2 linked regions of the Geobacter metallireducens GS-15 genome follow. The protein of the gene in region 2 interacts with the protein of the main gene of each other region in a pairwise test. Links are inferred from orthologs where the notes say so. Each region holds a gene or a part of one and is shown on either strand. Other genes may lie near its edges. The genes, in order: rlmB and GMET_RS09515.

What was found.
Region 1: the proteins of GMET_RS09515 (region 2) and rlmB interact in binary tests that used the Escherichia coli proteins (3 or more experiments, as listed by UniProt). The link is inferred for Geobacter metallireducens GS-15 from one-to-one orthologs.

Annotation. Positions count from the first base shown.
Region 1 is NC_007517.1:1,515,467-1,519,847, reverse strand. The notes cover bases 1-2,826. They hold rlmB (23S rRNA (guanosine(2251)-2'-O)-methyltransferase RlmB), read right to left. Parts: upstream 1,877-2,826; coding sequence 1,124-1,876; downstream 1-1,123. Other genes in these bases: GMET_RS06810 (proline--tRNA ligase), read right to left, coding at 2,643-2,826; pyrF (orotidine-5'-phosphate decarboxylase), read right to left, coding at 1,896-2,615; aspS (aspartate--tRNA ligase), read right to left, coding at 1-614. Also shown: more of GMET_RS06810, read right to left, coding at 2,827-4,355; ispG (flavodoxin-dependent (E)-4-hydroxy-3-methylbut-2-enyl-diphosphate synthase), read right to left, coding at 4,367-4,381. UniProt on the Escherichia coli protein: Specifically methylates the ribose of guanosine 2251 in 23S rRNA.
Region 2 is NC_007517.1:2,090,456-2,100,144, forward strand. Bases 6,764-9,689 are described here. They hold GMET_RS09515 (bifunctional ADP-dependent NAD(P)H-hydrate dehydratase/NAD(P)H-hydrate epimerase), read right to left. Parts: upstream 9,036-9,689; coding sequence 7,491-9,035; downstream 6,764-7,490. Other genes in these bases: tsaE (tRNA (adenosine(37)-N6)-threonylcarbamoyltransferase complex ATPase subunit type 1 TsaE), read right to left, coding at 6,764-7,014; GMET_RS09510 (CBS domain-containing protein), read right to left, coding at 7,021-7,470; GMET_RS09520 (holo-[acyl-carrier-protein] synthase), read right to left, coding at 9,032-9,412; GMET_RS09525 (pyridoxine 5'-phosphate synthase), read right to left, coding at 9,420-9,689. In the rest of the region: GMET_RS09475 (XTP/dITP diphosphatase), read right to left, coding at 147-737; rph (ribonuclease PH), read right to left, coding at 734-1,450; GMET_RS09485 (DHH family phosphoesterase), read right to left, coding at 1,535-2,617; GMET_RS09490 (ComEA family DNA-binding protein), read right to left, coding at 2,990-3,568; cimA (citramalate synthase), read right to left, coding at 3,565-5,151; GMET_RS09500 (aspartate kinase), read right to left, coding at 5,257-6,474; more of tsaE, read right to left, coding at 6,532-6,763. UniProt on the Escherichia coli protein: Bifunctional enzyme that catalyzes the epimerization of the S- and R-forms of NAD(P)HX and the dehydration of the S-form of NAD(P)HX at the expense of ADP, which is converted to AMP.

The sequences.
Region 1 (4,381 bases), 580 kb from region 2 along the record:
GGAGATTGGGGAAGCGCATAGAAGTTCCCTTGATTTATCCGCGACGGGACGAGAAAGTCACGGGCACCTTCCGGAGTTGATTTGGTGAGGAAAGGAGTTTCGATCTCAAGGAATCCGTTTTCTGAGAGATATTGACGGGTTATCTGGGCAACCATCGAGCGGAGAATGAGGTTCTGCTGGAGCACCGGGCGCCGAAGGTCCAGATAACGGTACTTGAGACGGATGTTCTCAGCGACGTCGACATAGTCGTCAAGGGTAAAAGGTAGAGCCTTTGAGCGATTGAGAATCTTGCACTCCGTAACGAGAACTTCGACCTCGCCGGTCTTCATGGCGGAGTTGACAGTCCCTTCAGGACGAGGAATCACCTCCCCTTTTACGGCGACGACGTATTCATTCCGGATCGCTTCGGCCTTATGATGGGCATCGGTGTTTTTCGCTGGGTCAAAGACGATCTGGGCGAGTCCCTCCCGGTCACGGAGATCGGCGAAAATAAGGCCCCCATGATCACGGCGGCGCAGAATCCATCCCATGAGGATAACCTCGCGCCCCACATCGGCCTTCGTCAGATTGCCGCAATAATGACTTCTCTTCCATTCACCCAGAATATCTTCCATCGGAAAAACCTCCTCGTAGGTCGCTAAAATCGGGTAAGCATACTGAATATGAAAGAACTCTTCAAGAAAAACATAACTGTAAGGGAGCGGGAAGTTGATGCATTGGTGACGTATCACCAAAGGTCACCAGATTGAACGCAAAAAGGGGCTGGCCTTTCGGCCAACCCCTTAATGTTTTGGTGGAGCTGATCAGGATCGAACTGACGACCTCTTGAATGCCATTCAAGCGCTCTCCCAGCTGAGCTACAGCCCCGTTCAAAAGAGATTTGGTTTATACCAAAATGGCATCAAGAGTGTCAATACATTTTTCCTAAAAAAATTAGCGGGGGATTTACCCTTGACGCTCTCCAGCACATGTGGTTTAATCCGGCCACTTTTGCCGGAGTGGTGAAACTGGTAGACGCAGCGGACTCAAAATCCGCCGGGAGCAATCCCGTGTCGGTTCGATTCCGACCTCCGGCACCATTCAAAATCAGAGGGTCTTCAGCATCATTGCTGAAGACCCTTTTTCAGTTCTGAGGTGAAAAAGCCAGCCTCTGGCGAAGGACCTCGAAGAGAATTACCCCCCCAGCAACCGATGCGTTGAGGGAACTTACGCCTCCCCTGAGCGGAATGGCAACGAGGAAATCACACTTCTTCCGCACCAGGGGCCTCACCCCCTCCCCTTCACTGCCAATCACAATAACTACATTTCCAGACAGATCCTGATCATAGAGGGACGAGGCGGCACTGTCGGCAGCGCCGTAAATCCAGAAGCCAGCCTCCTTCAACTCGTCGAGGGCTTGGGCCAGATTGGTGACCTGGGCAACGGGTATGGTTTCAGCGGCACCTGCGGCGCTCTTCTCCACCGTGGCCGTCACCCTGGCGGCCCTATCCTTGGGGATGATGACCCCGTGTGCACCAGCACAGGCGGCGCTCCGGATGAGGGCACCCAGGTTGTGGGGGTCCTGCACACCGTCGAGGGCGAGGATAAGTCCCCTCTCCCCGGATTCGCGCCAGGCGTCGATAATATCGCTCAACCCGGTATAGGGAAACCCCTCTAGCTTGAGTGCCACCCCCTGATGGTGATCGGTGCCACAGAGACGACTGATATCGCGCTTGTCACGGTTGCGGACCGGGACTCCCTTCTCTGTGGCAAGCTTCAGGAGCTTCTCCATGCGGCGATCGCTGGCATCGCGGGAGACGAAAAGCTCAAAGGCCCTCCGCTTGCCGCGCAGGGCCTCCATGGCACTGTTGATCCCGTAAAGTATCTCTTCTTTCACTCGTAGCCTTTCATCCGGCTCAGCCGGCAACAATCTCGCCGAGAATCAGCTCGGCGGCAGCGGCCGGGTCCGGCGCATCACCAATGGGGCGGCCGATGACGAGATAATCACTCCCCGCCTTCACCGCCTCCGCCGGCGTCATGACCCGCTTCTGATCATTGAGGGCCGCGAAGGACGGGCGAACGCCAGGAGTGACAATGAGGAAGTCGCTCCCGCATGCTTCGCGGATGAGGGGAATCTCCCGGGGCGAAGCCACGACGCCATCGATGCCGGCTTTCCTGGCAAGGGTCGCGAGCCGCACCACCATGTCGGGGACGGTGTGTTCAATCCCCAAATCCTTGAGGGTCTCCTCGGTGGAAGAGGTGAGAATAGTGACCGCCAGGACCTTTGCCCTATCCCCTCCCTTGAATTCCTTGTCGAGGGCCTCCACTGTTTTCGCCATCATCTCATAGCCACCCAGGGCATGGAGATTGAAAAGTTTAACTCCCATGCGGGCCGCCTCCACCGAGGCCATGGCAACGGTATTGGGGATGTCGTGGAACTTGAGGTCGAGAAAGACCTCGCCGCCGAACTTCTGGATCATTCGCACCGCGGCTGGGCCGCAGGCGGTGAAGAGTTGCTTGCCGATTTTATACATCCCGACCTTGTCGGACAGCGTTTCGGCCCAGTACTGCACATGGGCGAATTCACCGGTATCAAGGGCAAAAATGACCTTTTCGCGGGCCTGGTCTCTCGTCATTGTGCGTATCGTCTCCTTGAATGGATATTACTGATTGAGAGCTGCAACGACGAGCCCCTTGACCGTCTCCACTGCCTCGGCCAGGGGGAGGAGAGAAACCTCACCGCCCTTGCGGGATTTGAGTTCAACCTTACCTTCCGCCAGGTTCTTGCTCCCCACGACTATCCTGAGCGGGATGCCGATAAGGTCGGCGTCCTTGAACTTGGAACCGGGGCGCTCGTCGCGGTCGTCAAAGAGAACCTCGACGCCGACAGCAGTGAGGGCACGATAGAGTTCATCGCACGCGGCCACGACCTCCGCATCCTTCGTGCTGACGGCCGAGATGATGCAGTGGAACGGCGCGATGGGGATCGGGAAGATGATGCCGTCGGCGTCGTGGTTCTGCTCGATGCAGGCGGCCACGGTCCGACTGATGCCGATGCCGTAGCATCCCATGAAGATGACCTGCTCCTTGCCGTCGGCGTCCAGAAAGGTCGCCCGGAGGGACTCGGAGTACTTGGTTCCCAGCTTGAAGACGTGCCCGACCTCGATGCCGCGCCACATCTCCAGGTGCCCGGCCTCGCAGCGGGGACAGGGGTCGCCGTGGACCACGTTGCGGATGTCGGCAATGAGCGCAGGGGTAAAATCCCTACCGATGTTCACGTTCTTGAAATGGAGATCACGGGCATTGCCGCCGGTGACAAAGTTTTTCATTCCCTGGATCGTCAAGTCGGCGACGATCTTGATCTTCAACCCCACGGGGCCGGCAAAGCCGACGGGAGCGCCGGTGACCCGCTCCACGATCTCCTCACTGGCCATCTCCAACTCTTCGCAGCCGAGAAGGTGCTTGAGCTTGATCTCGTTCAGGTCGTGGTCGCCACGCACCAACGCTGCCACCGGCTCTCCGTCAGCAACGCAGAGGAGGGTCTTCACCAGAGACGAGGCGGGAATGCCGAGGAAGGTGGTCACCTCTTCGACGCTCCGCTTCTGGGGGGTCTCCACTTTTTCCAGTTCCCGGGGCTCGGCATGCTCGGACGGGAAGAGCCGGGCCTCGGCCTTCTCCACGTTGGCGGCATACTCGCAGGCGGTGCAGGAGACGATGGCATCCTCACCCGAATCGGCAAGCACCATGAACTCGTGGGACGAGGAGCCGCCGATGGAGCCGGTATCCGCCTCCACTGCCCGGAACTTGAGGCCGCAGCGCTGGAAGATGCGGCGGTAGGCCTGATACATCTTGTCATAGGAGGTATCAGCCGCCTCGGAGCTCACGTCAAAGGAATAGGCATCCTTCATAATGAACTCGCGGCCCCGCATGAGACCGAACCGGGGACGGATCTCGTCCCGGAACTTGGATTGTACCTGATAGAGATTCAAGGGCAGCTGCCGGTAGCTCTTCACCTCGCGGCGCACGAGGTCGGTAATGACCTCCTCGTGGGTCGGTCCAAGGCAAAATTCGGCGTCCTTGCGATCCTTGAAGCGGAGAAGTTCTTTGCCGTACTGCTCCCACCGCTTCGACTCCTGCCAGAGCTCAGCCGGCTGGACGCTCGGCATGAGAAGCTCGATGGCACCGGCCCGGTTCATCTCCTCGCGGACAATCTGTTCGACCTTGCGGATGGAGCGGAGCCCCAGGGGAAGATAGTTGTAGATGCCGGCGGCGAGCTTGCGGATCATGCCAGCACGGAGCATGAGCTTGTGGGAAACGACCTCGGCGTCGGAAGGAGTCTCCTTGACCGTGGGGATGAAATACTGGGAATAGCGCATTAAACGAACCTCTATGAGTGTGTTTT
Region 2 (9,689 bases):
TACAGGCGCAGAGATGGTCGGGGTGAGAGGATTCGAACCTCCGACCCCCTGCTCCCAAGGCAGGTGCGCTAGCCAGGCTGCGCTACACCCCGCAAGAAGTTGCATTAATAGCACACCCATTGAGGGCATGCAAGCTTTTTTCTACGTCACGCCTTAGATAATTTCCCCTTCAGCAACTCTAAAGCTTTGCCTCGGTGGCTGAGACGATTTTTTCTTTCCAGAGGCAACTCTGCGAGGGACGAACCTTCTTCCTCCACAAAGAACAGGGGATCATATCCAAACCCACCACCCCCTTGGGGAACTTCAAGGATAGATCCTCTGAGTTCTCCCGAGAAGGTGGTGCATGAACCATCAGGCAAACAGAGAGCTATAACGCAATGGAAGGCAGCTCCGCGTCTTTCAGGAGGGGTTCCCCGTAACTCTTCAAGGAGCTTTGCGTTATTCGTCTCATCAGTGGCGCCAGTCCCTGCATAGCGGGCAGAAAAAACGCCCGGCCTCCCACCGAGAGCATCGACGACAAGCCCTGAATCGTCTGCTAGCGCAGGAAGTCCGGTTAATTGCGCTATTGCAGAAGCCTTCTTAATAGCATTCTGTTCAAACGTTACGCCGTCCTCCTCAATCTCTGGAAGATCGGGAAAATCAGCAAGAGAGTATATTCTGCAGTGAACTCCTTCTAGGATCTTTCCAATTTCCAGGAGCTTCCCCTTATTCCTCGTGGCGACAATCAAGTCAGTCATCGGGAAAGAGCCTCATTCTGAATCGAGAAAAGCTTTCGTATTCCCTCCACTGCAGCTACACGCATGCCGTCCATCTGTTCAACGGTAAAGGGTTCCGACTCGGCAGTACCCTGTACTTCTACAAAACGGTCAGATGATGTCATGACAAAATTCATGTCGACTTCGGCCGCTGAATCTTCCACGTAATTCAGATCCAATAGAATGTTGCCATCCACTATTCCGACACTGACCGCCGCAACGGCTTCCTTGATGGGGAGCAACGGCAACACACCACGCTCCACAAGCAAGTGCAAGGCATCCACCAAAGCGACATAGGCTCCGGTTATGGAAGCAGTCCTGGTTCCTCCGTCAGCCTGAATAACATCACAGTCTATGAGGACACTTCTCTCCCCGAGAAGCGTCAAATCTGTGACGGCACGAAGCGAACGGCCGATCAACCTCTGTATTTCGTGGGTCCTTCCACCGATTTTTCCACGGGCAGCTTCGCGCGAAGAACGCGTGTGAGTCGAACGGGGAAGCATCGAATACTCGGCAGTCACCCAACCGGTCCCCTTCCCCCGGAGAAATGGAGGGACACTCTCTTCCACCGATGCGGTACAGATGACCTTGGTGTCGCCAAACTCCACAAGCACAGCCCCTTCCGCATGCTTGATATAATGCCGAGTAATATTTATGCCCCTGAGGCTCCCCGCCTCACGGCCGTCCGAACGCATATTTCACCTCTCTGTGCTAAATTTTAAGCTGCGTACACTAAACGATAGGCTGGAGGATGTCAATCTGCATGACATGACGAGACCTTACACCTCACGTAGTGGATCGTTAAAATTTCGCTTTTCTCTGAGTTCCTGCAATCTTTGCGGCTTGGTGTCGACAATATGAAGCTCAGCCAGGAGTCTATTGGCAAGGAAATCCTCGGCTTCGTGAATTGCCTCCGGTGAAGCGGGCACATTTTCAATCTTTCCCCCTGCCATCATGCCATGACCGCCAGCGTGCCCTCTTCCCTCAACCAAAACCCCAATAAGAATACCGGCATTCAGATCGTGCCGGATCGTGCGTAACGACAACAGCATCCCATCGCCGTACTGCCCCATTGCAAGCACTAATTCTATTCCTTCCAACCTTAAGAAAAAATCTGCCATTTCGGCAACCATTTCGGGAAAATTCATCTGTGCGAGATTAGTTATCAGGAGCTTCCCGTAGATCTTGGTATTTTCGAGAGCCCTATTCACCATAAGATAATATTCGACAGGAAGTTTCGGATGAGTGATTTCGTAGAGAAGTTTCTTGTTGGAAAGTGTAAACAGCTTGAGATAAGCGTCTCGGTCAGGCTTGTTCGCCTCCCTGCCGAGATCCTGAGTTTCTGATTTTATGGCGTAAAAAAGTGCTGTTGCCAGCTTGGTCCCCAGATAGACGCCTTGAGTCACGAGGTATTCGTAAAGTATGGTTGCCGTGACTCCGTAATCCTCACGAATATCGACCCATCGGCACTTCTCGCTTGTTTCCCGCATCGGATGATGATCGACGAGAATATCAACACTGCTGTCGGCTGGCAGTGAGTTGTTCCCGGTCCCTGGCTGCGTGTCCAGCATGCAGACCACGGAGAACTCCCGGAAGTTGATAAGCCCTATTGGAGTTAGAGGAATTTCGAGTTCCTTCGCCATGGCAAGATTCTCGCTCCTACTAATCATGCCCGAAAAAGCGATTGTAGCCTCGCGATTGACCTTCATAACGAAGAGATGGCGAAGCGCTATGGCCGAAGCGAGACAGTCCGGGTCAGGGTTATCATGGATCACTATCAGTATTTTGCCTCTGCCCCTGACCCAGTCGAGCATTTCATCCGTGAAGCGCTTCGTATCCAGATTCTCTGACCCCAACCCCATAAAAGGACTCCTAAACGTGTCATCATTTTAGACAAAAAAAGAGAGGAAAGACCATGCTTTCCTCTCTTTGGATCCTCTTGGGATAACCTATTAGCCCAAGAAGAGGTTATGATTTCTCGCCCGATTGGCCAGAATTGTCGGGTCTATCACTTCGCCGCAGCAGGTGCATTTCCAAGCGTCGAACGATCTTACAAAATCATAAAACTTTTCAGCAAACATTCTCCCTTTGCACTTTGGACATTTCATTTGGAGCCCCTCCACTGCAGAGTTTGATGTGAGTGCAGTGAAGATTTCACCATATGTGCCAAACGGGTCAAGCTCTAATGAATGACACTCTCAATCTTGTCCCGATCAATAATTATTATTGATAATTCAATGCGTTACAGTGTTTGGGAAATATCGCTCCAGCTTGTCCACCGTCACTTTCCCTATGCCTGAAACTCTCTCGAGGTCTCTAATAGACCTGAAACCGCCATTGTATTGACGGTCAAATACAATCCTTCGTGCGAGAGTTGGTCCGATCCCGGGAAGTAGCTCCCATTCTGATTCGGTCATTGTGGCTGGGTCAAGTGGAATACCTAGAAGTATCCTTTCAGTTGCAGGCATCGTTTTCAACGAAATTTTGACTGGTTCTGAGGCATCCCTCTCAAACATTACCCAGTCTCCATCTTTGAGACGAGTGGCAAAGTCGGACGATTTTGAAGCATTTGCCGTGAGTCCTCGATACGCCATAATTATGACGCTCTTTAAGACTGCGTCTTCGGGAAGACAATAAACGCCAGACTTTCCCTGAATACCGGTAACCTTAACCCTAACGCCATTGGAGCGGTCAAGAAGAAAGGCCGTGGATCCACCCTCAGTGAGTGGCAATCCACGGCCTTTCGTGACTAAAACAGTACTTGCCAGAACTGCTAGGGTCCAGAGCGCAATGAGATGCGCCCGTTCCCTCATTTATTGACGCCCTCCGCATCCTCTGTCCTGTGGAGTTTGTACTCAATACTGTCGATCAGAGCCTGATAGGAGGCATCGATGATGTTTTCCGAGACACCAACCGTCCCCCACCGCGCTTCCTTGTCGCCCGACTCGATGAGAACGCGAATGGATGAGGCTGTACCCTGCCCTGCCGGCAGGACGCGAACCTTGTAGTCAAGAAGCTTCACTTCCTTCAGTTTCGGATAGAACTTCTCCAGGGCCTTGCGAAGGGCATTGTCGAGAGCGTTGACTGGACCGTTGCCTTCAGCCGCAGTGTGCTCCACCTTGCCGCCAACCTTGACCATGATAGTCGCCTCGGAAAAAGGCTTCTGGTCTTCGTGGCGTTTCTCATCAATAACCCGGAAACCGATAACCGAGAAAAACTTCCGATGAGTACCGAGAGCACGCTTCATCAGCAATTCAAATGAAGCCTCGGCCCCCTCAAACTGGTACCCCCGATTCTCCATCTCTTTGATATTATCGAGGATTTCAAGGGTAACCGGATCCTTGCTGTCCATGTTGATATTGAATTCCTCGGCCTTGGCAAGGATATTGGAGCGGCCGGAGAGGTCGGAAATGAGCACCCGGGTCATGTTGCCGACCAGTTCAGGCCTCATGTGCTCATAGGTCTCGGGATGGCGCTGAATGGCGCTCACGTGGACCCCGCCCTTGTGGGCAAAGGCTGAATTACCCACATAAGGCTGATGCTTGTCAGGGGAAAGGTTCGCCAGTTCGTACACAAAACGGGAGAGATCCCGAAGTTTCTTCAATTGCTCATCACTCACGCACTCCGCCTTCATCTTGAGCCTGAGGGCAGGCATGATGGAGCAGAGATTGGCATTACCGCACCGCTCACCAAAACCGTTGATGGTGCCCTGAACCTGCACAATCCCCTCATTGACCGCATGAAGAGAGTTAGCGACCGCACACTCGGAGTCATTGTGTGTGTGAATGCCCAAGGGAGCTGAGATGTGCTTGCGAACCTCGCGGATAATCTCGGCAAGCTCGAACGGCATAGTACCGCCGTTGGTGTCACAAAGCACAATGCAGTCGGCCTTGGCATCCTGAGCAGCCTTGAGGGTTTTGATGGCATAGTCGGGATTGGCCTTGTAGCCGTCAAAGAAGTGCTCTGCGTCGTAGAAAACCTCGGGAACCCGGGTCTTCAGATATTCAAGAGAATCGAAGATCAGCTCGAGATTCTCCTCGTTGGAAATGCGCAATGCTTCCCGAACATGAAAATCCCAGGTTTTGCCGAAAATGGTGCAGACATCGGGCTCGGCCTGCACGAGGGTCTTCAGGTTGTGGTCTTTGTCAGGGGTTATCTTGGCGCGGCGGGTCGAACCAAAAGCGGCGATCTTCGCCTGGGAGAGCTTCTCCTTCTTGATGTCTTTGAAGAAGGCGACATCCTTGGGGTTGCTGCCGGGCCACCCCCCTTCAATGTAATGGATTCCGATCTCGTCAAGCCTATTGGCGATACGGATCTTGTCTTCAACGAGGAACGATATGTCCTCTGCCTGGGTGCCGTCACGAAGGGTGGTATCGTACAGTTTAACGAGACTCATTGATTCACCTTTGAAATGAAGTGTTAGATACGCGTATAGCGTTTAGCATGCCGGCGTTGCCGGACACTAGACGCTATACACGAATACGCTGAAGTTAATCTGAAGCTATTTGCCGGAAAGGCCGAATGCCTCGTGGAGCACCCTCACGGCGAGTTCCGTGTACTTGGCGTCAATAACGACAGACACCTTGATCTCGGAGGTGGAAATCATCTGAATATTGATTCCTTCATTTGCAAGGGTTTGGAACATCTTGGTGGCGACACCGGCATGGCTCCGCATGCCGACGCCGACGATGGAGACCTTGGAAATGCTTTCATCGGCCGACACGCCCGTTGCCTTGATCTCAGTGGCAATTTCCTTGGTGATGGCAAGTGCCTTTTTGAAGTCGGCCTTGGTGACAGTAAAAGTGAAATCGGTAAGATCGCCACCACTCACGTTCTGGACGATCATATCGACCGAGATATTGGCATCGGAAAGGGACGACAAAATCTTGGCGGCAATCCCCGGTTTGTCCGGCACGCCCAGTACGGCAATCTTAGCTTCATTCTTGTCGTAGGCGATACCCGAAACGAGTACAGCTTCCATGTCCTTATCCTCCTTGGTGACCATAGTCCCTTGATTGTCATTGAAACTTGAGCGGACATGTATGTCCACATTGTATTTCTTGGCAAATTCGACTGAACGAATCTGGAGCACTTTCGCTCCAAGGCTCGCCAGTTCCAGCATCTCGTCGTAGGAAATCTTATCGATCTTACGGGCGTCCTCACAGATGTTGGGGTCGGTGGTGTAGACACCGTCAACGTCGGTGTAGATCTCGCAGACATCGGCCTTCATGGCGGCAGCCATGGCCACGGCCGAGGTATCGGAACCGCCGCGCCCCAACGTGGTAACGTTGCCGTCCTTGTCTATCCCCTGGAAACCGGCCACGACAACGATAGTCCCGTCCTTGAGGTCAGCCCTCACCTTTGCGTCGGGAATCTCTTCAATGCGGGCCTTGCTGAAGACGCTGTCGGTAATGATCGGCACCTGCCAGCCATGGTAGGATTTTGCTTTGTATCCCATGGATTTGAGACACATGGCGAGAAGGGCGATGGATACCTGTTCGCCCGAGGCAACCAGAACGTCATACTCGCGGTTATCGGGAAACTCGCACACCTCATTGGCCAGGGCCACGAGCTTGTTGGTTTCGCCGGACATGGCCGAAACGACGACCACCATATCGTTGCCCGCGTCGTAGGTCTTGGCGACCCTCTTGGCAACATTGCGGATCCGTTCAATCGATCCCATTGAGGTGCCGCCGTATTTTTGGACCACCAGAGCCATCTACCGTTCCTCCTTTACGTATCGAGTCCTAATGAATACGCCGCTTCGCGTCGTCCCTTAATAGCAGGAATCCAAACGACGGTCAAAACATTTTTTTAATAATGCCTCATGGTTTGAGCCGTGCGAAATAAAGTCGATACGCCGCTCGGTATCGCTTAAATAATCAAATATAATATCAAGACGTTCCGTTAGGATATCAGAACCAAGCCGTTCGGCCCACTCGACGAGGCAGACTCCATTCCCATCGAAGTACTCGTCAAAACCGAGTTCTGCTGCATCATCGACGCCACCAAGACGGTAGAGATCGAAATGGTAAAGTCTGATTCGTCCCTGGTACTCATTCAGAAGGGTAAACGTAGGACTTGTAATGGGTACAGAGCTATCAATACCCAGACCGGAGGCTACCCCCCGTACAAACTGGGTCTTGCCTGCGCCCAACTCTCCGGTGAGGGCGATAAAACTCCCCGGCTCCAGCAGTCGCCCAAGCCGCTCACCCAGCCGGATAGTCTCTTCAACACTGTGCGAAGTAACTGAAACCACAACGCGCTACTTCACCATTGTTCTGATGAGGTCAATGCGGGAAACCATGCCGACGAGCCGTTTTCCCTCCACGACCGGCAAAGCATGGAGCTTCTTGCTGCTCATGATATCGGCCACCTCGCTCACGGGGGTATCCGGCGTTACCATCTCCGCAGTGTCGGTATAGAGATCCCCGACAGTCTGGCCGGTCATCTTCTGGAGTTCCTTTTCGAATTTTTTCTCGCTCTCAAGGTAAATAACCCAGTCGAAAAGAGAGATGACCGTAGGTATGTGAAGGCTTTTATCCTGTTCGATAAGGTCCGATTCAGTGACGATGCCGATGAGGTTGCCGCTCTCATCCACTACCGGTACGCTGCCGACCCGATGTTTCGTGAATATCTCCGCCAACTCCCTGATTGTGGTTTCCCTTTTGACCGACACGACATCAGTCGTCATTATATCTCGTACTTTCAACATATTAGCATCCTTTCTTTCAATTATAGGGTTAGCGTTTTGAATGCCCAGGGGAGTCTTTCCTGAACGTCGACGGCCGACATGCCGATTTCTCCCTTGTCGGCTGCCACCAAATCTGCGGCGTGACCATGAATGAACACGCCGAGCCGGCAGGCGTCAAAGGGTTCGTATCCCTGCCCCAAGAGAGATGCCAGGATGCCGGTAAGGACGTCACCCATCCCCCCCGACGCCATACCAGGGTTACCGCTCCCGTTGATGGCGACCCGTCCGTCCGGCGCAGCAATGACCGTACGGGCACCTTTCAGTATCATATACACGCCATTCTGTTCTGCAAACTCACGCGCCGCAGCAATCCGGTCTGCCTCGATAATCGCGGTGGAGGTGCCGGTAAGACGGGCCATTTCGCCCGGATGCGGGGTAAGGACGATGCAGTTGCTCCGTTTTCGCTGCAAGATGGCGGGGTCTTCGGACAGGGCGTTCAGACCATCGGCATCTATCACAAGAGGGGTCTCGATCTTGGTGACGAGATGGCGGATAAGGCGTGCAGTGTCTAAATGCCACGAGATGCCCGGCCCCAACGCGACGGCTGATTTGCCGCCAATGGCTTCGAGCAGTGCCGGCGCAGAATCCTGCACCAAGCGTCCGGCACCGCCATCGGGAAGTGGCAGGGTCATGGCCTCGGTGGTTTTCATTTCCAGAATGGCGTTGAGGCGTTCGGGAACCGCCAAAGTCACCAGTCCCGAGCCGGCACGAACCGCACTGTTTGCAGCCATGGCAGCGGCACCGGTTTTGCCGGTGGAGCCGGCAACAACAAGACAATGGCCGAAGCTCCCCTTATGGGCGCGACGATCCCGAGGACGAACCAGACGACAAGCCGTCCCATGGTCGACAAAATCGTACCCTTCGGCATCAGCGGCAACCTGAAGAGGGATGCCGATATCAACTACACGGAGATCGCCACAGAGCTCGGCACCGGGATAAAGGACATGGCCAAGCTTGGCAAGGGCAAAGGTAACGGTTACATCAGCCTTGACCGCGACGCCGAGAGTCCGACCGGTCCCTGCGTCTATCCCCGAGGGAATATCAACGGCCACGACCGGTTTTCCCGCAGCGTTCAGAAGGTTAATCGCCTCGGCAAAGCTACCCTGAACCTCACTCTTGAGACCCGTGCCGAAGAGGGCGTCTACGATCACCGATGCCCGTTCCAGGTGGGGGGCAAAAGGAGCGAGCCCTGCCGGAGGAGGCGAAAACATGACGGTTTCTGGATCAAGGCGATCCAGGTTAACCTTGGCATCACCGGCAATCTCTTCGCGCAGGGCAAGGACGACGGTCTGAACTTCCCACCCTTCCTGCTGCAGAAGCCTGGCAATTACATATCCGTCGCCACCGTTGTTCCCCTTGCCGGCAACAACGAGCACCATCCGTCCCGCAGCCGGTCCGAATCGTTCAATAATGGCCGCAGCGCACCCCTGGCCGGCATTTTCCATGAGGTCAATGCCCGGTATGCCGAATTCCTCGATGGAGCGACGGTCCATCCGCTGCATGGTTTCGCCGGTAACAACCTTCATACCCGCTCCAGAACCACCATGGCGACGGCAAAATTCCCGTCATGGGAAAGGGATACAAATGTCTTCGAGAGATTCATATCAGCGAATAGCTGTTGTGCCTTGCCGTAAAGTCGCAGGTCCGGCTTGCCGAGGGAGTCGTTGACAACCTCCACGTCATGCCAGGTCAATCCTTCGCGAAGCCCGAGGCCGCACGCCTTGAGAAAGGCCTCCTTGGCTGCGAAACGAAGGGCATAGTGCTGGGCACTGTGGGCCTTTCCCGCACAGTATTCTTGCTCATGAATGGTGAACAGGCGCTCGAACAGACGCGTATTCCTCTCTTCCAGAAAACGCTCGAAGCGGGTTATGTCGACGATATCAATGCCGGTGCCGAAAATCACGGATACCTCAGGCGTACTTGATGAGATCCACCATGTCGCGCACTGCCCGGTCGAGTCCCACAAGGACCGCCCGGGAGATGATGGAATGGCCGATGTTATACTCCTCGATGCCCCCCAGGGCCGCAACCTTCCTGATGTTGGTGTAATTAAGGCCATGACCGGCATTGATACCGAGACCGAGCTTGGCGCCAAGCTTAATGGCGTTCCCAATCCGCTCCAACTCATCCTGCTCGGACTTCCAATCCTTTGCGTCGGCAAAGGCCCCGGTGTGTATCTC